DNA from 3 places in the Streptomyces sp. NPDC056628 genome. Region 2 is predicted to be linked to each of the others. Evidence: riboswitches for the same ligand, from Rfam matches in the RefSeq annotation. Region 2 holds a riboswitch; each other region holds the start of a gene.

Region 1 (6,441 bases), on a different contig from region 2:
AAAGGCCAGGAAGTCATGAGTAGCCAAGACATCCCAGAAGAGAAGCTGCCCGCTGAGCAGGGCGCCCACGTCGCGGTGGCGGACGAGAAGCACCCCTTCGCAGACCCGGGGCTGCCTCCGCACGAGCACCGGATCCAGGACGTCGACGAGCGGGCCGCCAAGCGGTCCGAGCGCACGGTCGCCCTGCTGTTCACGGTGTCCATGCTGGCCACCGTCGGCTTCATCGCCTCGTACGTGGCGATCCCGCACGACAAGTCGATCTTCGTCTTCCCGATCGGTCACCTCAACGCGCTGAACTTCGCGCTGGGCCTGACCCTCGGCACGGCGCTGTTCAGCATCGGCGCGGGCGCGGTCCACTGGGCCCGCACGCTGATGTCCGACGTCGAGGTGGCGGACGAGCGGCACCCGATCGCCGCCGACCCCGACGTCAAGGCCAAGGTCATGGCCGACTTCAAGCAGGGCGCCAAGGAGTCGGCGCTGGGCCGCCGCAAGCTGATCCGCAACACGATGTTCGGCGCGCTGGCCCTGTTCCCGCTCTCCGGCGTCGTGCTGCTGCGCGACCTCGGCCCGCTGCCCGGCACCAAGCTGCGCCACACGCTGTGGTCCAAGGGCAAGCTGCTCGTCAACATGAACACGAACGAGCCGCTGCGTCCCGAGGACGTCGCGGTCGGTTCTCTGACCTTCGCCAAGCCCGAGGGCCTGGAGGAGCACGACCACGATTTCCAGAACGAGATCGCCAAGGCGGCCCTGATGATCATCCGGCTCCAGCCGGACGACATCAAGGACAAGCACGAACTCGACTGGTCCTACCAGGGCATCGTGGCGTACTCGAAGATCTGCACCCACGTCGGTTGCCCGATCTCCCTGTACGAGCAGCAGACGCACCACGCGCTCTGCCCCTGCCACCAGTCCACCTTCGACCTCTCCGACGGCGCCAAGGTCATCTTCGGCCCGGCCGGTCACCCCCTGCCGCAGCTGCGCATCGGTGTGAACGACGAGGGCTACCTCGAGGCGCTCGGCGACTTCACGGAGCCCGTCGGTCCTGCATTCTGGGAGCGCGGATGAGCACTTCAGAGACCAACGAGTCCCGCGCTCGCGGGAAGGCGCCGGCCGGCGAACGCGTCGCCGACTGGGCCGACGGCCGCCTGGGGATCTACTCCCTGGCCAAGGCCAACATGCGCAAGATCTTCCCCGACCACTGGTCGTTCATGCTGGGTGAGGTCTGCCTCTACAGCTTCATCATCATCATCCTCACGGGTGTGTACCTGACGCTGTTCTTCCACCCGTCGATGAACGAGGTGGAGTACCACGGCAGCTACGTCCCGCTGCAGGGCCAGCTGATGAGCGAGGCGTTCAGCTCCACGCTGCACATCTCCTTCGACGTGCGCGGCGGTCTGCTCATCCGGCAGATCCACCACTGGGCGGCGCTGATCTTCCTCGCCGGCATGTTCGTGCACATGATGCGCGTGTTCTTCACGGGCGCGTTCCGCAAGCCGCGTGAGATCAACTGGCTGTTCGGCTTCCTGCTGTTCGTCCTGGGCATGTTCACCGGTTTCACCGGCTACTCGCTCCCGGACGACCTGCTCTCCGGCACCGGTGTCCGCTTCACCGAGGGCGCGATCCTGTCCATGCCGATCGTCGGCACGTACATCTCGTTCTTCCTCTTCGGCGGCGAGTTCCCGGGCGTCGACTTCGTGGCCCGGTTCTACTCGATCCACATCCTGCTGCTGCCGGGCATCATGCTCGGCCTGGTCGTCGGCCACCTGATCCTGGTCTTCTACCACAAGCACACGCAGTTCGCGGGGCCCGGAAAGACCAACAAGAACGTCGTCGGCATGCCGCTGCTGCCGGTCTACATGGCCAAGGCCGGAGGCTTCTTCTTCCTGGTCTTCGGTGTCATCGCGGTCATCGCGGCCATCGCGCAGATCAACCCGGTCTGGGCCATCGGCCCCTACCGTCCGGACATGGTCTCCACCGGCGCCCAGCCCGACTGGTACATGGGCTTCGCCGAGGGTCTGGTCCGCTACATGCCGGGCTGGGAGATCAACCTGTGGGGTCACACGCTGGTCCTCGGCGTGTTCATCCCGCTGGTGCTCTTCGGCGTGGTCCTCGCGGCGATCGCGGTCTACCCGTTCATCGAGTCCTGGGTCACCGGCGACAAGCGCGAGCACCACATCCTGGACCGCCCGCGCAACGCCCCGACGCGCACCGCGTTCGGCGTCGCCTGGATCACGGTGTACATGATCGGTCTGGTCGGCGGTGGCAACGACCTGTGGGCCACCCACTTCCACCTGTCGATCAACGCGGTCACCTGGTTCGTCCGGATCAGCTTCTTCGTCGGACCGGTCCTCGCGTTCATCATCACCAAGCGCATCTGCCTCGGCCTCCAGCGCCGGGACAAGGACAAGGTGCTGCACGGCCGCGAGTCGGGCATCATCAAGCGCCTGCCGCACGGTGAGTACATCGAGATCCACGAGCCGCTCAGCCAGGACGCGATGTACACGCTCACCGCGCACGAGCAGTACAAGCCGGCCGAGATCGGCCCGACGGTCGACGAGAACGGCGTCGAGCGCAAGGTGAAGGCGTCCGAGAAGCTGCGCGCCAAGCTCAGCAAGTCGTTCTACGGCACGGACGGCCAGATTCCCAAGCCGACCGTCGACGAGTACAAGGAGATCACGAGCGGCCACGGCCACCACTGATCGCTGCACCGCCACACACGGCAGAGGGGCCCCGTCCGGTCTTCGGACGGGGCCCCTCTCCGTGTCCGGCGCCTGGATAGGGTGGACCTCGTTGAGACCGATGTCCCGAAGTGCGGGACACCTGACCCTGGAGCGGCTTATGAGCGCTGTGACCCCCGCTGGAGGCGACACCGCGGCGGGCCGTTCCTGGCCCGAGGTCCTGAGCGCCCTGCTGGCCGGCCGGGATCTGAGCGCCGCCGACACCGCCTGGGCGATGGACCGGTTCATGAGCGGCGAGGCGTCCGACGCGCAGATCGCCGGGTTCATGGTCGCCCTGCGCGCCAAGGGCGAGACGGTCGAGGAGGTCAACGGCCTGGTCGAGGCGATGTACGCGCACGCGCAGCCCCTGGACATCCCGGGGCCCGCCGTGGACATCGTCGGCACCGGGGGCGACCGGGCCAGGACGGTCAACATCTCCACGATGTCCGCCGTCGTGATCGCCGGGGCCGGCGCCAAGGTCGTCAAGCACGGCAACCGCGCCTCCTCCTCGGCGAGCGGCTCCTCGGACGTGCTGGAGAAGCTGGGGATCAACCTGGACCTGTCCCCCGAAGGGGTGGCCCGGGTGGTCGACGAGGCCGGGATCACCTTCTGCTTCGCCGCCAAGTTCCACCCCTCGATGCGGTTCGTCGGCGGGGTGCGCCGGGACCTCGGCATCCCGACCTCGTTCAACCTGCTCGGCCCGCTGACCAACCCGGCCCGGGTCGGCGCCTCGGCCGTCGGCTGCTTCGACACCCGCATGGCGGGGCTGATCGCCGGGGTCCTCGCCGAGCGGGGCTCGTCCGCGCTGGTGTTCCGCGGCGACGACGGCCTCGACGAGCTGACGACGACGGCCACCTCACGCGTGTGGGTGGTACGCGACGGCGTGGTCCGCGAGGAGAGCTTCGACCCGCGGGACGTCGGTATCGAACTGGTGCCGGTGGAGGCCCTGCGCGGCGCCGACGCCTCCTACAACGCGGAGGTCGCCCGGCGGCTGCTGGACGGGGAGACCGGACCCGTACGGGACGCCGTCCTGCTCAACTCGGCCGCCGCGCTGGTCGCGCTGGACCCCTCGGACGCCCCGCTCACCGAGCAGATCCGGCGCGGCATGGCGAAGGCCGCCGAGTCCATCGACTCCGGCGCGGCCAAGCGGACGCTGGAGCGCTGGGTGGCCGCCAGCAACGCCTGACGGGCGAGTGCCGTCCCGCGATCCGGACACGGGTTGCGGGACGACGATCATCTCGCGTACTTTCCCGTACCAGGTCATGAGTGACAGTCATGAGGCCCCGGCCGACTGTCCGGCAACCCTCCGTCCGTGGCGGGGTGCCCCGGGTGAAGACCAGGCCGCAGGCAGCGAGGTCTGCGGCAAGCGCGGATCCCTCACGATTCCAGGGATCCTGGTCGTCGAGGAGTCTTCCGTGAGCAAGCGAATGCGATAGGGCCGCCGAGCCCCGCCTCCGCACACCCTTCTTCACTTTCACTCTTTCTCTCACGGAGTTCCGTCATGTCTGTCTCCAGTGCTGCCTCCGTCCAGGACATTTGTGCCCCGCTGCCCGTTCTGGGCGGTGATGTCACCGTCCCGCTCGTCACCGGTGGCGAGGTCACCTACGCCGCCCTCGACTACGCCGCCAGCGCCCCCGCCCTGCAGCGCGTCTGGGACGACGTGGCCGCCTACGCGCCGTACTACGGCAGCGTCCACCGGGGCGCCGGGTACCTCTCGCAGCTCTCCACCGACCTGTTCGAGAACGCCCGCCGGACCGTCGCCGAGTTCCTCGGCTGCCGCGACGACGACCAGGTCGTCTTCACCCGCTCCACCACCGACTCGCTCAACCTGCTCGCCGCCGCGCTTCCGGCCGGCTGCCACGTCTTCGTCTTCGAGACCGAGCACCACGCCTCCCTGCTGCCGTGGCGCGACGCCCGCGTCACCTTCCTCGACGCGCCCCGCACCCCCGGCGAGGCCGTGCGGACCCTGGAGCGCGCCCTTGCCGACCGCGACCCCCACGGCCCGGCCCTGGTCTGCGTCACCGGCGCCTCCAACGTCACCGGCGAGCTGTGGCCCGTGAGGGAGCTGGCGGCGGCCGCGCACGCGCACGGCGCCCGGATCGTGCTCGACGCCGCGCAGCTCGCCCCGCACCACCCGGTGAGCGTCCGCGACCTGGACGTCGACTGGGTCGCCTTCTCCGGGCACAAGCTGTACGCCCCGTTCGGCTCCGGCGTGCTCGCGGGCCGCTCCGACTGGTTGCGCGCGGCGGAGCCGTACCTCGCGGGCGGCGGCGCCAGCCGCACGGTGACCCGGCGCGAGGACGGGGGACTGGACGTCGAGTGGCACGACAGCGCCGCCCGCCACGAGGCCGGCTCCCCGAACGTCATCGGCGCCTACGCCGTCGCCTCCGCCTGCAAGGCCCTCACCGAGGCCGGCTTCGACGGCCTGGTCGCCCGGGAGCGGTACCTGATCGAGAAGGTGCGGGCCGGCCTCGCCGAGGTGCCCGAGGTCCGTGTGCTGTCGCTGTTCGGCGACGACGCCCCGCGCGTCGGTGTGCTCTCCTTCGTCGTGGAGGGCTGGAACAGCTCCCACTTCGCGGCCGCCCTGTCCGCCGAGTACGGCATCGGCGTCCGCGACGGGCTGTTCTGCGCCCACCCGCTGGTGCGGACCCTGCTGGGCAGCGACCCGCAGACCCAGGGGGAGTGCGGTGCCCCGGAGGCGGAGCCGGGCGAGAAGTCCCTCAACGCGATCCGGGTCAGCTTCGGCGCCGGGACGCCGGACGAGCACGTCGAGCGGTTCGTGACGGCCGTGCGGGAACTGGTGACGGACGGCGCCCGGTGGAACTACCGGACCGAGAACGGCCGTTGCGTGCCCGACACCTCGGCCTGAGCGGCCCGTCCCCGGCGGCGCGCCGGCACGGCCTGCGCCGCCGGGGAGCGCCCTCTCAGCTGTCGAGGCCGATGGCGAACGCGGCCTCCAGGTCGTGCTGGGAGTAGGTGCGGAAGGCGACGTGTGTGTCGGTGCCCTCGACGCCGGGGATCTTGCTGATCCGGCCCGGGATGACCTCCGCCAGGTCCTCGTGCCGCTTCACCCGCACCATCGCGATCAGGTCGTAGGTGCCGGTGACCGAGAAGACCTCGCTGACGCTGTCCAGCGACGCGATCTGCTCGGCGATCTCGGGGATCCGGTCCACGCTGGTCTTGATGAGGACGATCGCGGTGATCACGGCTTGTTCTCTCCCTCGGGGGCCGGAGCTCGGGTGCTCCTCACTCTAGTGCGCCGCCCGAAGCGCGCCCACGCGTAGCCGAAGCCCAGGCCGAAGCCCACCAGATGCGCCAGGTACGCCACCCCCGGCCCCGATCCCGCCCGGCCGGCCGCGACCCACTGGACGGCCACCCAGAAGGGCAGCACGATCCAGGCGGGGAAGCGCAGCGGCAGGAAGAGCAGGAACGGCAGCAGGCTTGTCACCCGTGCCGTGGGGAACAGGAAGAGGAACGCGCCGAGGACCGCCGAGATCGCCCCGGAGGCGCCGACCAGCGGCTGGGTGGAGTCGTCGTTCGCGGCGGAGTAGCCCAGCAGGGCCAGATAACCGCAGCCCAGGCAGAACAGCGTGAACTGCACCCGGCCCATCCGCTCCTCGGTCATCGCGCCGAATACGTAGAGGAAGAGCATGTTGCCGAGCAGGTGCACCCAGCTGCCGTGCACGAAGAGGGCCGTGACCGGGGTCAGCGCCGCCCGGGGCGT
Region 2 (6,441 bases):
GCAGGCCGGGCGGGTCGACCTCCGCCTTCTCCACGGCCTCGCCGGAGAGGTTCCACGCGGCGAGCCACTGGGCGTACTGCCCGTTGTCGACGAGGTGGTTGATCGCCTCGGCGAGCGGCTCGGCGAGCCCGCTGCCCTTCTTCGCGGTCGCGGCGATCAGGCCCTGCAGGGTCGCCCCGGCGCCGGAGAACCGCCCGGCGATCCGGGTCGGGTCGGGCGTGCCGCCGGTCTGGGTGACGTGGTAGGAGAGGTTGGGGCTGGGGCCGAAGTAGGCGTCGATCTTGCCGCTGTTCAGGGCCAGGTACGTGCTGTTGGTGTCCTGGAAGTACTTGACCGTCAGCTCCTTGCCCTCCTTCTCCAGGCGGCTCTTCCACTCCAGCAGGATGCGTTCCTGGTTGGTGCCGGCGCCGACGGAGACGGTCGTGCCGGCGAGGGTCCGGTAGTCGCCGTCGAAGCGGAACGTCGAGTCCTTCGGCGCCTCGAACGCCAGGTCGTCCTTGCGGTAGGAGGCGAACTCGTACTTGCGCTTGCGCTCCTCGGTGTCGGTGATGTTCGAGAAGCCGACGTCCACCTTGCCGCTGTCGATGCCGACGAACAGGTTCTCCCAGGTGAACCGCTTGACCTCGGGCTTGAGTCCGAAGACGGCGGCGACCAGACGCGCGAGGTCGATCTCGGAGCCGGTGAGGGTCTTCTGGTCGCTGCCCACGAATCCCAGGGGCGGCGCCCCGGAGGGCAGCGTGCCGGAGCCGATGACGAGTCGTCCGCTCTTCTTCAGGGCGGCGGGCAGCTTGGCGCTGATGGACTTCACCTCGGACACCTTGAGGGTCTTCTCCTCGGCGGCGCCGTTGGAGAGCCGGCCGACGGTGACCGTGCCGGTGCTGTCCTGCGTCGAGGTGGCGGCGTCGCTCTCCCCGCCGCAGGCGGTGAGCCCGGTGGCGAGGGTGGCGGCGGCGGTCGCGGCGGTGATGCCGCGGAGCAGGGCACGTCGGGTGATGTGGGTGGGCATGGCCGTCCTTGGGTGTGCGAGGCGGGTCGTGGGCGGGCGTGGGGGGAAAGCGGGCGAGCGGGTGGGAAACGGCAGACGGGCGTGGGTGGGGTCACAGGACCTTGCTGAGGAAGTCCCTGGTCCGTTCGTGCCTGGGTGCGTCGAGGACCTCGGAGGGCGGGCCCTGTTCGACGATCCGGCCGGCGTCCATGAAGACGACGCGGTCGGCGATCTCGCGGGCGAAGCCGATCTCGTGGGTGACGATGACGAGGGTGGTGCCGCTGGTCGCCAGGTCCTTGATGACGGCGAGCACCTCGCCGACGAGTTCCGGGTCGAGGGCGGAGGTCGGCTCGTCGAAGAGGATGACGCCGGGGCGCAGGGCGAGGGCGCGCGCGATGGCCACCCGCTGCTGCTGCCCGCCGGACAACTGCCGCGGGTAGGCGGTGGCCTTGTCGGCGAGACCGACCCTGGCGAGCAGGTCGCGGGCGAGTTCGAGCGCGGCGGCTTTGGGGAGCCGGCGGGTGGCCACGGGGGCGGCGGCCACGTTGTCGAGGACCGTCAGGTGCGGGAACAGGTTGAAGTTCTGGAAGACGAAGCCGATCCTGCCGCGCTGGGCGAGGATGGCCCGCTCGCTGAGCTCCTTGAGGCGCCCGCCGTGCCGGCGTACCCCGATCGGTTCGCCGTTGAGGCTGACGTACCCGATCTCGGGTTTCTCCAGGTGGTTGACGACCCGGAGCAGGGTGGACTTGCCGGAGCCGGACGGGCCCAGGATCACGGTGACCTCGCCGGGCCGCACCGTCAGGTCCACCCCGTCCAGCACGCGGTGGGCGCCGTACCACTTGTGCACGTCGTGCACCTCGACGGTGGCGGGCGCGTGGTCGTCGACGGCGGTGCTCATACGGCGGCCTCCCGGCGGACGCGGGCCCTCAGCTCGGTGACGGAGGCCCGCATTTTCTGGAGCGGGGTCGGCGGCAGGGAGCGTGTGGCGCCCCGGGCGTAGTACCGCTCGACGTAGAACTGGACGACGGAGACGACGCTGGTCAGGACGAGGTACCAGACGGTGGCGACCATGAGCAGCGGCACGATGTCGCCGGGGTAGGTGGAGCCCATGGACTGGGCGGCGCCGAACAGGTCGAGCAGGGACACGTAGAACACCAGCGAGGTGCCCTTGATCAGGCCGATGAGCTGGTTGACGTAGTTCGGCACGATGGACCGCAGCGCCTGCGGGAACACGATCCGGCGGAACTGGTAGCCCTTCGGCAGCCCGAGCGCGGCCGCGGCCTCGTGCTGGCCCTGGTCGACGGAGAGGATGCCGCCCCGGACGACCTCGGCGGCGTACGCGGACTCGTGGAGGCTGATGCCGACGACCGCGATGACGAGGTCGGTGGCGAGCTCCGACTCGTCGAAGGTGAGGAAGGCCGGCCCGAAGGGGACGCCGAGGCTCAGCGTCTTGTAGAGGGCGCTGAAGTTGTACAGGAACAGCAGGACGACGATGAGCGGGATGGAGCGGAACGCCCACACGTACACCCAGCTCACGGCGCGGAGCACGGGGCTGCGGGAGAGCCGGGCGAGCGCGAGCAGGACGCCGCCGACGAGGCCCAGGACGGCGCTGTAGGCGGTGACTTCGAGGGTGATGAGGAGGCCGTCGACGATGGTGGGCCGCAGGAACCAGTAGCCGAAGCGGTCCCACTGGTAGAAGGGGTTGGTGACCAGGCCGTGGACGAACTGGGCGGTGAGGACCAGGACCACGGCGGTGGCGATCCAGCGGCCGGGGCGCCTCAGCGGCAGCACGCGCTGGGCGGTGAGCGGTGCGGACGGGGTGGCGGCGGGCGGCGGCGCCTCGGCCAGGGAGACGGCGGCGCCTGGGGGTTCAGTCATGGTGGGCTCCGGCAGGAGTCGGATGCCCCCGCGGGACGTGGACACCTCGGCCGCGGGCACGGCCGGTCGACGGCAGGGCCGGGGAGGTGAGGGCGCACGGTCACCGGGGGCGGGGCGGGCGACGGCACACCGCCGCGGCGATGGTCGTCTGGGGTGCGGTGCCGCGGAGGAGAGGTCAGCCGCGGCGGCGGGCGCAGCCCGGCGCGGTACACAGTGCGCTGTTCACGCGGAGCAGATCGACGGCCCGGTCGGCGGCGAACAAGGTGGCGTACGCGTGGACGCGGCCGCGAGGGCGGCCTGCGGCCGTCCTGGGGACTGCGTCCATGGCGTCACTCACTCTTCCGGCCCGCTCGGGCCTGCGCGCTTACCGAAGTCATCCGGTCCGGTCGTCACCTGGGGCACCCCACCGCGACGCGAGGGTTGCCGGTCAGCGAGCCAGGGCTTGTCGCTGACGCTCATGACCGATCTGGGCCGTAGTCAATCCAGTTGAACGAGGAAATGTCAACGGTGGTCCACGGAGCGGGACGGTTCGGCGGCGGTCCTGGCGGTGTGCGCCGCCCAGTCCAGGATCTGCACGGCGGCTCCGGCGGCCTCCAGGCCGCGGCAACGGGCCTGGTGGCGGCGGGAGATGGCGTCCAGGTCGAGGTGGGCGCCGAACGCCGGGTGGGCGGCGAGCCGGCGGGCGTATCCCCACAGGGCGGTGTGGGCGGCGATCCGCTCGACGGCGGCGGCGTCCAGGTGGTGCCGGTGCACGGTGTCGAGCTGGACGAGGGTGACCCACAACTCGACATCGGCTGCCGTGATCTGATCCCTGATCATGCGGGTGCGTCCGGTCAGCCAGCGGTCGAGCGCGCCGAGGGAGCGCAACAGGGTCTCCAGAGCGGCCTCGCGCTCCGCCGGCCCGGCGCCGGCGGTGCCCGCGTTCTGCGCGGCGTCCTCGATGTCCTGCGCGCACATCCGCTCGACGGCCTCGATCTCGGACTCGGCGCCACAGGGGTACAGGGACTCGCGACAGCCGCCGAAGTGCCGGTCGAGGTCGCGCATGATGTCGGGGGCGTGCGTGCTCACGATGCGCCCGGACCAGTCGTCGCTGAGGACCGGGGCGAGGGCGGGTCCGGGGTAGCGGTGGGCGCTGGCCTCGTACAGCGGGCGCAGCCCGGTGTGCCCGCCGTCGGGGCAGTCGGGGACCGCGGGCAGGAAGGTCGCCGGGCAGACGTCACCGAGTCGGAGCAGGCTGTGGGCGACGGCGATGCGCAGGCCGTCCGGGCAGGCGATGGACAGATGGAGGCGGTAGCGGCGCGGCACGGCGTAGTGACCGCTGCGCGCGTCGCTGCCGATGCGGCCGCGGAAGGCGGGGGCGGTCCGGGTGGACGTGTGGGCGGCCGACGGTGCGACGGTCATGGCTCTCCCCTGGGCAGGCGTGTGGGCATACGGCTGGGCCGGCGGGTGGACGTCCGGCGGGCGTGGGCATGCGGCGAAGTGGTGTGCGGGCATGCGGACCAACGCGTGGCGGGGGGTGGCGGGGGCCGCGCTCAGAGGTCAGATCGCGCTGCAGACGCGCTGCAGGTCGATGTGGCGGCGGGAGGTGAGGAGGGGCGTACGGGTCACTCGACCGGTGACCGTCCCTTCGTGCCCCATGCTTCCCTACCTGTTCACTAGGAAACCTATGGTGAGTGTCGGTCCCCGCGTGCCCGGCGTCAAGAGGGCGTCCGAGGATCGGTCGTCCCGCTCCCCCCTCCCTCGTGCCCTCGTGGAAAACCGTGTGCCGTGGGGCCGTGGCCGGCAGTACGGTGCCCGGCGTGATCGATGACGACGGATATTTCGGAGAGCCCATCGCGGCCCGCTACGACGACACGACGGGGGACATGTTCCGTCCCGAGGTCGTGGACCCCGCGGTCGATCTGCTGGCGGAGCTGGCCGGTGACGGCGCTGCGCTGGAACTCGGCGTCGGCACCGGCCGGATCGCCCTGCCGCTGGCCGCGCGGGGCGTGCCGGTGCACGGCATCGACATGTCCCGGGCGATGGTGGCGCGGCTGCGCGCCAAGCCCGCCGGTGACGGGGTGGACGTGACGATCGGGGACTTCGCGACGACACGGGTGCCGGGCGAGTTCGCCGTCGCCTACCTCGTGTTCAACACCATCAACAATCTGACGACGCAGGACGCCCAGGTCGACTGTTTCGCCAACGCGGCCGCGCATCTGCGTCCCGGCGGCTGTTTCGTCGTGGAGGTGGGGGTGCCGGAGCTGCGACGGCTGCCGCCGGGGCAGAGCGCGGTGCCGTTCCTCATCGGCGACACCCGCTGGGCGTTCGACACGTACGACCCCGCCACGCAGGCCATGAGCTCCAACTACGTGACCATCGCCGACGGCCGCGCGGAGCACCGCTCCATCCCGTTCCGCTACGTCTGGCCGGCCGAGCTGGACCTGATGGCGCGGCTCGCCGGTCTCAGGCTGCGGGACCGGTGGGAGGGCTGGGCCCGCGAGCCGTTCACCGGGGAGAGCGTCCGGCATGTGTCGGTGTGGGAGAAGCCGGCCGGCTGAGCGGGGCGCGCGGGACCGGTCAGGGGTTGGTCCAGGCCTCCGGGTCGTCCGCGAGGTGCAGGACGTCGTCGGGGAGTTTCGCCGCGGCCACGTCGGCCAGGGTGACCTCGCCGAGGATCTTGCGGACGTTGGCGCGGACGGCGATCCACAGCGGCAGGAGCGATTCGGCGGGTCCGCTGTAGGAGAGGTCGGGCGGGCGGACGCCGCGCACCGAGACCAGGGGGCCGTCGGCCACCCGGATGACCTCGGCGATGGCGATGGCGTCCGCGGGGCGGGCGAGGCGGTAGCCGCCCTTGCCGCCGCGCTGGCTGACCACGAGGCCGCCGCGGCGCATGTCGCCGAGGATGCCCTCGAGGAACTTGTGCGGGATGCCCTGGGCGTCGGCGATCGCCTCGGCCTTCAGGGAGGTGTCGTCGCCGGCCGCGGCCAGCTCCAGCGCCGCCCGCACCGCATAGTCCGCCCTGGCCGAGATCCGCATGCGCCGATTATCTCTCACGTGCTTCCCACGCTCACCAACCGGGCCGGGTGCGGGGAGAGGGCGCGGGGGTCAGGCCGGCAGGTGGAACGGCGGGTGCGCGCCGTTGAGGAAGTAGTCCCCGATCTCGCGCAGCCGGTGGGAGACCGGCTCGCGCAGGGTGTGGGTGCGGGTGTCGCGCCAGAACCGGTCGAGGCCGTGCCGGGTGAAGGCGGCGGTCGCCCCGATGGCCTCCAGGGCGCGGCTGGTGATCTCCTGCGCGGCCCGGGAGGCCGCGGCCTCGGCCGCGCTGGCGAGGACGGCGATCTCCGCGCACTCCTCGTCGTCGAGGTCCTCGCCCCGGTCGAGGCCGGCGATCAGGGCGTCCACCGCCTGGTCGGCGAGGGCGGACGCGGCCCGCGCGGCGACCGCGAGTTCGCCGTAGGCGGTCAGGGCGTACGGGTCCTGGGGCGGGCCGCCCGGCCAGGGCTGGGCCGAGAACGGCTGCCAGGGCGCCCGCACCACCCGTCCGTGCTCCCGGACCTCGCCGAGCAGCCCTTCGGCGACGCCGAGACAGAACTGGG
Region 3 (6,441 bases), on a different contig from region 2:
GGCGTCCAGGGCCCTCGGGTCTGCCGGTGCGCGGCGGCGGGAGGATCACGACGGCCCCCGGAGCACCGGCTGACCGCCCGCCCCGCCGGGGCGTCCCCGCTCGCGGCGGAGCCGCCGGTCACCCGCGACGTGCTGCCGGCCCGCGCCGCCCGGCCCGGTGGTGTGTGGGGCAGGGGTGGGAACGTGGGGGACCGGCCGGGCACGGGCTGACAGTCGTCGGCCGGGGGCGTCCCCGCTCGCGCCCGTCCGGGGCCCCGGCGGGATTCCCGGCACCTGCGGCGGCTTGCCCGCACTGCGACGTCGACGGCCCGCTCGAGGCTCGGGCGTCAGGCCCGGTCGTCCCTCAAGGCGTTCAGCTGGTCCAGGAACCACTGGGACGGGGGCAGGGCCGTCGCGGCCGCGGCCAGGCGCTTGGAGCGTTCCGCTCGTTCCGCCGGGGGGACGGACAGCGCCTCGTGCAGGGCGCGGGCCGTGTCGACCACGTCGTACGGGTTGACCGGGACGGCGTCCTCGCCGAGTTCCTCGAAGGCGCCGGCCTCGCGGGACAGGACCAGGACGCAGCCCTCGTCGGAGACGAGCGGCACCTCCTTCGCGACCAGGTTCATGCCGTCCCGGATCGGGTTGACCAGCGCCACGTCCGCCAGCCGGTAGGCGGCCAGGGAGCGCGCGAAGTCGTCCTTGACGTGCAGCACGACCGGCGTCCAGCCGGGTGTCCCGTACCGCTCGTTGATCTCCTGGGCGACCCGCTGCACCTCGGCCGTGTACGCGCGGTAGACGGCGAGGTCCTGCCGCGAGGGGTAGGCGAAGGCGACGTGCACCACCCGTTCGCGCCACTCGGGGTGGTCGTCGAGCAGCTGCCGGTACGCCAGCAGGCCGCGCACGATGTTCTTCGACAGCTCGGTGCGGTCGACCCGCACGACGGTCCGGCGGGCCGAGCCGTCCGGGGCGGTGCCGATCTCGTCCCGCAGTGCGGTCATCCGTTCGGTCACGTCGGCCTCGTGCGACCGCGCCCGCAGGAAGTCCGCGTCCGCGCCCAGGCCGTGCACCCCGGTCCGGGTGCCGCCGAGCCCGCCGGCGAACCGCTCGCAGCACGCCTCGAAGGCGTCCGCCCAGCGCCGGGTGAGGAAGCCGAGGCGGTCCGCGCCGAGCATCCCGCCCAGCACCTGACGGGCGATGTCGTCGGGCAGCATCGCGAAGTACTCCGGCGGCGCCCACGGCGTGTGCGAGAAGTGCCCGATCCGCAGGTCCGGACGCAGCTCGCGCAGCATCCCGGGCACCAGCGTCAGGTGGTAGTCCTGCACCAGCACGGCCGCCCCGGGGGCCGCCCGCTCGGCCAGGGCCTCCGCGAAGGCGCGGTTGTAGGTCTCGTACGAGGCCCACTGCCGCCGGAACTCCGCGTCGAAGACCGGCTCCAGCGGCGTCTGGTAGAGCATGTGGTGGACGAACCACAGGACCGAGTTCGCGATGCCGTTGTAGGCGTCCGCGTGCACGTCGGCCGGGATGTCCAGCATCAGCACGCCGTCCTCGCCGACGCCGCGGCGCACCGCCTCCCGGTCGCCGTCGGAGAGCGCCGAGCACACCCACAGGGCGCCCGCGTCCGGGCCGATCGCCGACAGCCCGGAGACGACTCCGCCACCTCCCCTCTTGCTGTGCAGCGAACCGTCGTCGCGCACCTCGTACGAGACCGGGCCGCGGTTCGAGGCGACCAGTACCTTGGCAGCAGTCTGCGGGGAAGCCATACGCCTCAACCTAGCCCGGCCCGGAAACGCTCAAACGTGCGGTTCGGCTCAGTGGGGGGCTCACGTACGCGCTGTATACGGCCGTGGTGCGGCGTTCACGCGACCCTGCGCGCCGCGTACTCCGCGATCTCCACCATGGGCGGCCGTTCCTCGGTGTCCACCGAGTACGTCCGTGGCTCGAAACCGTCCGCGCCGCGCTCGAACTGGGTCAGCGACGGGCGCACCAGATGCCCGCGCGCCAGCCGCAGCTGAGCGGTGCGGTAGATCGCGGCGGACATGCGCCCCAGCGCCTGCCCGTCCTGGTGCCGGTGCTTGCGCACACCGACGTCCACCTGCGCGAGGGCGTCCAGACCCACCAGGTGCAGGGCGTCCACCAGCATGCCCAGCTCGACGCCGTAACCGACGGGGAAGGGCAGCTGTTCCAGCAGGCCGCGGCGGGCCGCGTACTCGCCGCCGAGCGGCTGCACGAATCCGGCCAGCTGAGGCCAGTGCATGTTCAGCAGTGGGCGGGCCATCAGCTCGGTGACCCGGCCGCCCTGTCCGGACGCGCCGCCGAGCGGGCGGTCGTACATCGCCTTGACCAGGTCGACGCCGGGGTCGGTGAGCAGCGGGCCGACGATGCCGACGACGAAGTCCGAGGAGAACTCGCGCAGGTCGGCGTCGATGAAGCAGACGACGTCCCCGCCCGTCACCAGCAGCGAGCGCCACAGCACCTCGCCCTTGCCGGGCACGGCGGGGATACGGGGCAGGATGTCGTCGCGGTGGACGACCCGCGCGCCGGCCGCCGCCGCGACCTCGGCGGTGCGGTCGGTGGACCCGGAGTCGACGACGACGATCTCGTCGACCAGCGGCACCTGGTGCACGAGGTCGTGGGCGATGATCGCGACGATGTCGCCGACCGTCTCCTCCTCGTTCAGAGCGGGCAGGACGACCGAGACCGACTGCCCCGAGCGTTGCTTGGCGGCCAGCACGTGGTGCAGCGGACGGTCGGCCAGGGACCAGGAGCGGCTGATCAGCCAGCGCTCGACTTCTTCCAGCACGGTCGGCGGCTCCTCACTGTCGAAAGACGTCGGTGCTCCATCTCGCGGTTCGGACGGCTCCCTCAACTGTCCTGGCCTTCGGTTACAGTCTTGAACAGCGCGAGTGACCATCGCATGTCAGGGGTCGCCCGCCGTTCACAACTGCATGACAACCGCATACCGCTCATCCAGAGGGGCAGAGGGACACGGCCCGATGAAGCCCCGGCAACCCTCCAGTCGGTTCTCGTAGATCAGCGTCGATCGTCACCGTTGATCGTCTCCGCGAGGCTCCCGGCTAGGGAAGGTGCCAAATCCGTCTCACGGCGAGATGCGTCGTGAGGAAGATGAGGAGAAAGGGCCTCGCCTCACATGGCTGTGCAGACTGTTGCAAGCAGCACCGACTCCACCGTAGACCTCGGCCCCGCCGCCGCGCTGTCCTGTCGCGAGTGCGGCCACCGGGTACCGCTCGGCCCGGTCTTCGCCTGCGAGGAGTGTTTCGGCCCGCTGGAGATCGCCTACGACTTCTCGGGATACGACACCGAGAAGCTCCGTCAGCGCATCGAGGCGGGCCCCGCGAACATCTGGCGCTACGCGCCCCTGCTGCCCGTCCCGGCCGACGTGGCGGACAAGCCGAACATCAACCCCGGCTGGACCAAGCTCGTCAAGGCCGACAACCTCGCCCGGGAACTGGGCGTCACCGGCGGTCTGTACGTCAAGGACGACTCCGGCAACCCGACGCACAGCTTCAAGGACCGCGTGGTCGCGCAGGCCCTGGAGGCGGCGCGCGCCTTCGGCTTCACCACCCTGTCCTGCTCGTCGACGGGCAACCTCGCCGGCGCGGTGGGCGCCGCGGCGGCCCGCGCCGGCTTCCGCTCGTGCGTGTTCATCCCGCACGACCTGGAGCAGGGCAAGGTCGTCATGGCCGCGATCTACGGCGGCGAGCTCGTCGGCATCGAGGGCAACTACGACGACGTGAACCGTTTCTGCTCCGAGCTGATCGGCGACCCCGCCGGCGAGGGCTGGGGCTTCGTGAACGTCAACCTGCGGCCGTACTACGCCGAGGGCTCCAAGACGCTCGCGTACGAGATCTGCGAGCAGCTCGGCTGGCGGCTGCCGGACCAGCTCGTCGTGCCGATCGCCTCCGGCTCCCAGCTCACCAAGATCGACAAGGGCCTCCAGGAGCTGATCAAGCTCGGTCTGGTCGAGGACCGGCCGTACAAGATCTTCGGTGCCCAGGCCGAGGGCTGCTCGCCGGTGTCCACCGCCTTCAAGGCAGGTCACGACGTGGTCCGTCCGCAGAAGCCGGACACCATCGCCAAGTCGCTCGCGATCGGCAACCCGGCCGACGGCCCCTATGTCCTGGACATCGCCCGCCGCACGGGCGGCGCCGTGGAGGACGTGACGGACGCGGAGATCGTCGAGGCGATCAGGCTGCTCGCGCGGACCGAGGGCGTCTTCGCCGAGACCGCGGGCGGGGTGACGGTGGGCGTCACGAGGAAGCTCATCGAGAGCGGGGCGCTCGACCCCGCCAAGACCACGGTCGTCCTGAACACCGGCGACGGCCTCAAGACGCTGGACGCGGTGGCGGGTACGGGCCTCACCGCGACGATTCGTCCCAACCTTGACTCCTTCCGAGAGGCTGGCCTCGCATGAGCGTGACCGTTCGTATCCCGACCATCCTGCGCACCTACACGGGCGGGCAGGCCGAGGTCGCCGCCCAGGGCACCACCCTGGCCGAGGTCATCTCCGACCTCGAGAAGAACCACACGGGGATCGCGGCCCGGGTGCTGGACGACCAGGGCAAGCTGCGGCGCTTCGTCAACGTGTACGTCAATGACGACGACGTGCGTTTCGAGCAGGGTCTGGAGACCGCCACCCCGGACGGCGCAGGTGTCTCCATCATTCCGGCCGTCGCCGGCGGCTGACCGGATGACCGAACATTACCTCCGGTAACGCTGGTTACCGAGCGTTCAACGAATTGCCTCCTCCGTGAGAGAAGCGGAGGAGGCAATTCTGTGTGATTGAGCGGGGTACAGTTGGGGAACGCACCGCCGGTCCACGGACCGGCCGTCTTTGATTTCTGCCGCCGGCCCGACAAGAAGTAGCCAAAGTCCGCGGGCCCTATGCGGCTTTTGTTCCGTTTGCCCGGCCCGACTTGACCTGAAGTCAGCGGAATTGTCGCCACATTCCCGACCGGTCGTGCCCGGATTTCTCGTCCGATTGACCTGTTGCAGACGGCAGTTGGGCAGATACATTCAGCCGCGGTCGACGCGTTCCGGCGCACGCCCCCGACCGATTGGGGGGTGAGGTCTGACCCGGATCCGCGAAGTGTGGATCTGTGCAAGGGCCAGTAATAGGGGAGTTAGGCATGGCTCAGGGCACCGTCAAGTGGTTCAACGCGGAGAAGGGGTACGGCTTCATCGCGGTCGACGGTGGTGCGGATGTTTTCGTCCACTACAGCGCGATCCAGATGGACGGGTACCGCACCCTGGAAGAGGGCCAGCGGGTCGATTTCGAGATCTCGCAGGGTCAGAAGGGGCCGCAGGCGGACATGGTCCGGCTGGCGACCGGCTGAAGCACGCGTCGACGAACAGCAGCGACGTTCTTCTTCGAAGGGCCCGCGCCTCCTGGGGGCGCGGGCCCTTCGCCGTGCCCGCGCGCCCCTGCGCGCGAGCAGACGCACGCCCGGGCGCCTTGCACTCTCGTACCCCGAGTGCTAATCATTGGCGTTAGCACTCTGAAGGTGAGAGTGACAAAGGAGGACCGGGTCGGTGAGGCCCGCAGGCCAGGTGGGGCAAGGAACCACGCGGCCGGCGAGCCGTCCGTCGCGGGCGCGGGCGCGGTCCGAAGGAATCACCCCCAGTCCTGGAGGGACCACTTCACATGGCCAAGATCATCGCGTTCGACGAGGAGGCGCGGCGCGGCCTCGAGCGCGGCATGAACCAGCTCGCGGACGCCGTCAAGGTGACGCTCGGCCCCAAGGGCCGCAACGTCGTCCTCGAGAAGAAGTGGGGCGCCCCCACGATCACCAACGATGGTGTCTCCATCGCCAAGGAGATCGAGCTCGAGGACCCGTACGAGAAGATCGGCGCCGAGCTGGTCAAGGAAGTCGCCAAGAAGACGGACGACGTCGCCGGTGACGGTACGACCACCGCGACCGTCCTCGCCCAGGCCCTGGTCAAGGAGGGCCTGCGCAACGTGGCCGCCGGCGCCAACCCGATGGCCCTCAAGCGCGGCATCGAGCGTGCCGTCGAGGCCGTCAGCGCCGCCCTGCTGGAGCAGGCGAAGGACGTCGAGACCAAGGAGCAGATCGCCTCCACGGCCTCCATCTCCGCCGCCGACACCCAGATCGGCGAGCTCATCGCCGAGGCCATGGACAAGGTCGGCAAGGAAGGCGTCATCACCGTCGAGGAGTCCCAGACCTTCGGTCTGGAGCTGGAGCTCACCGAGGGTATGCGCTTCGACAAGGGCTACATCTCGGCGTACTTCGCCACCGACATGGAGCGTATGGAGGCCGTCCTCGACGACCCGTACATCCTGATCGCGAACTCCAAGATCTCCTCGGTCAAGGACCTGCTCCCGCTCCTGGAGAAGGTCATGCAGTCGGGCAAGCCGCTGCTGATCATCGCCGAGGACGTCGAGGGCGAGGCCCTGTCGACCCTGGTCGTCAACAAGATCCGCGG

What was found. A riboswitch is a leader RNA that binds a small molecule or an ion and turns the genes downstream of it on or off. The one in region 2 is predicted to bind S-adenosylmethionine.
Region 1: another riboswitch for S-adenosylmethionine. It lies ahead of ACFRAC_RS14250 (aminotransferase class V-fold PLP-dependent enzyme); the one in region 2 lies ahead of ACFRAC_RS25140 (amino acid ABC transporter permease).
Region 3: another riboswitch for S-adenosylmethionine. It lies ahead of thrC (threonine synthase); the one in region 2 lies ahead of ACFRAC_RS25140 (amino acid ABC transporter permease).

What each region holds. Positions count from the first base shown of each region.
Region 1 is NZ_JBHTWG010000008.1:228,373-234,813, reverse strand. Features, by position in the region: gene ACFRAC_RS14270 (c-type cytochrome) at 1-19, shown strand, start outside; gene ACFRAC_RS14265 (Rieske 2Fe-2S domain-containing protein) at 16-1,065, shown strand; gene ACFRAC_RS14260 (cytochrome bc complex cytochrome b subunit) at 1,062-2,699, shown strand; gene trpD (anthranilate phosphoribosyltransferase) at 2,839-3,903, shown strand; SAM riboswitch class IV at 3,976-4,092, shown strand; gene ACFRAC_RS14250 (aminotransferase class V-fold PLP-dependent enzyme) at 4,219-5,586, shown strand; gene ACFRAC_RS14245 (Lrp/AsnC family transcriptional regulator) at 5,642-5,923, opposite strand; gene ACFRAC_RS14240 (rhomboid family intramembrane serine protease) at 5,920-6,441, opposite strand, start outside.
Region 2 is NZ_JBHTWG010000024.1:46,619-53,059, forward strand. Features, by position in the region: gene ACFRAC_RS25130 (transporter substrate-binding domain-containing protein) at 1-1,006, opposite strand, end outside; gene ACFRAC_RS25135 (amino acid ABC transporter ATP-binding protein) at 1,098-1,883, opposite strand; gene ACFRAC_RS25140 (amino acid ABC transporter permease) at 1,880-2,863, opposite strand; SAM riboswitch class IV at 3,219-3,326, opposite strand; gene ACFRAC_RS25145 (glutathione S-transferase C-terminal domain-containing protein) at 3,365-4,264, opposite strand; gene ACFRAC_RS25150 (putative leader peptide) at 4,403-4,501, opposite strand; gene ACFRAC_RS25155 (class I SAM-dependent DNA methyltransferase) at 4,663-5,403, shown strand; gene ACFRAC_RS25160 (Rrf2 family transcriptional regulator) at 5,423-5,881, opposite strand; gene ACFRAC_RS25165 (acyl-CoA dehydrogenase family protein) at 5,951-6,441, opposite strand, start outside.
Region 3 is NZ_JBHTWG010000014.1:18,873-25,313, reverse strand. Features, by position in the region: gene ACFRAC_RS18895 (trehalose-6-phosphate synthase) at 327-1,739, opposite strand; gene ACFRAC_RS18890 (glucosyl-3-phosphoglycerate synthase) at 1,835-2,779, opposite strand; SAM riboswitch class I at 2,940-3,109, shown strand; gene thrC (threonine synthase) at 3,128-4,411, shown strand; gene ACFRAC_RS18880 (MoaD/ThiS family protein) at 4,408-4,683, shown strand; gene ACFRAC_RS18875 (cold-shock protein) at 5,127-5,333, shown strand; gene groL (chaperonin GroEL) at 5,642-6,441, shown strand, end outside.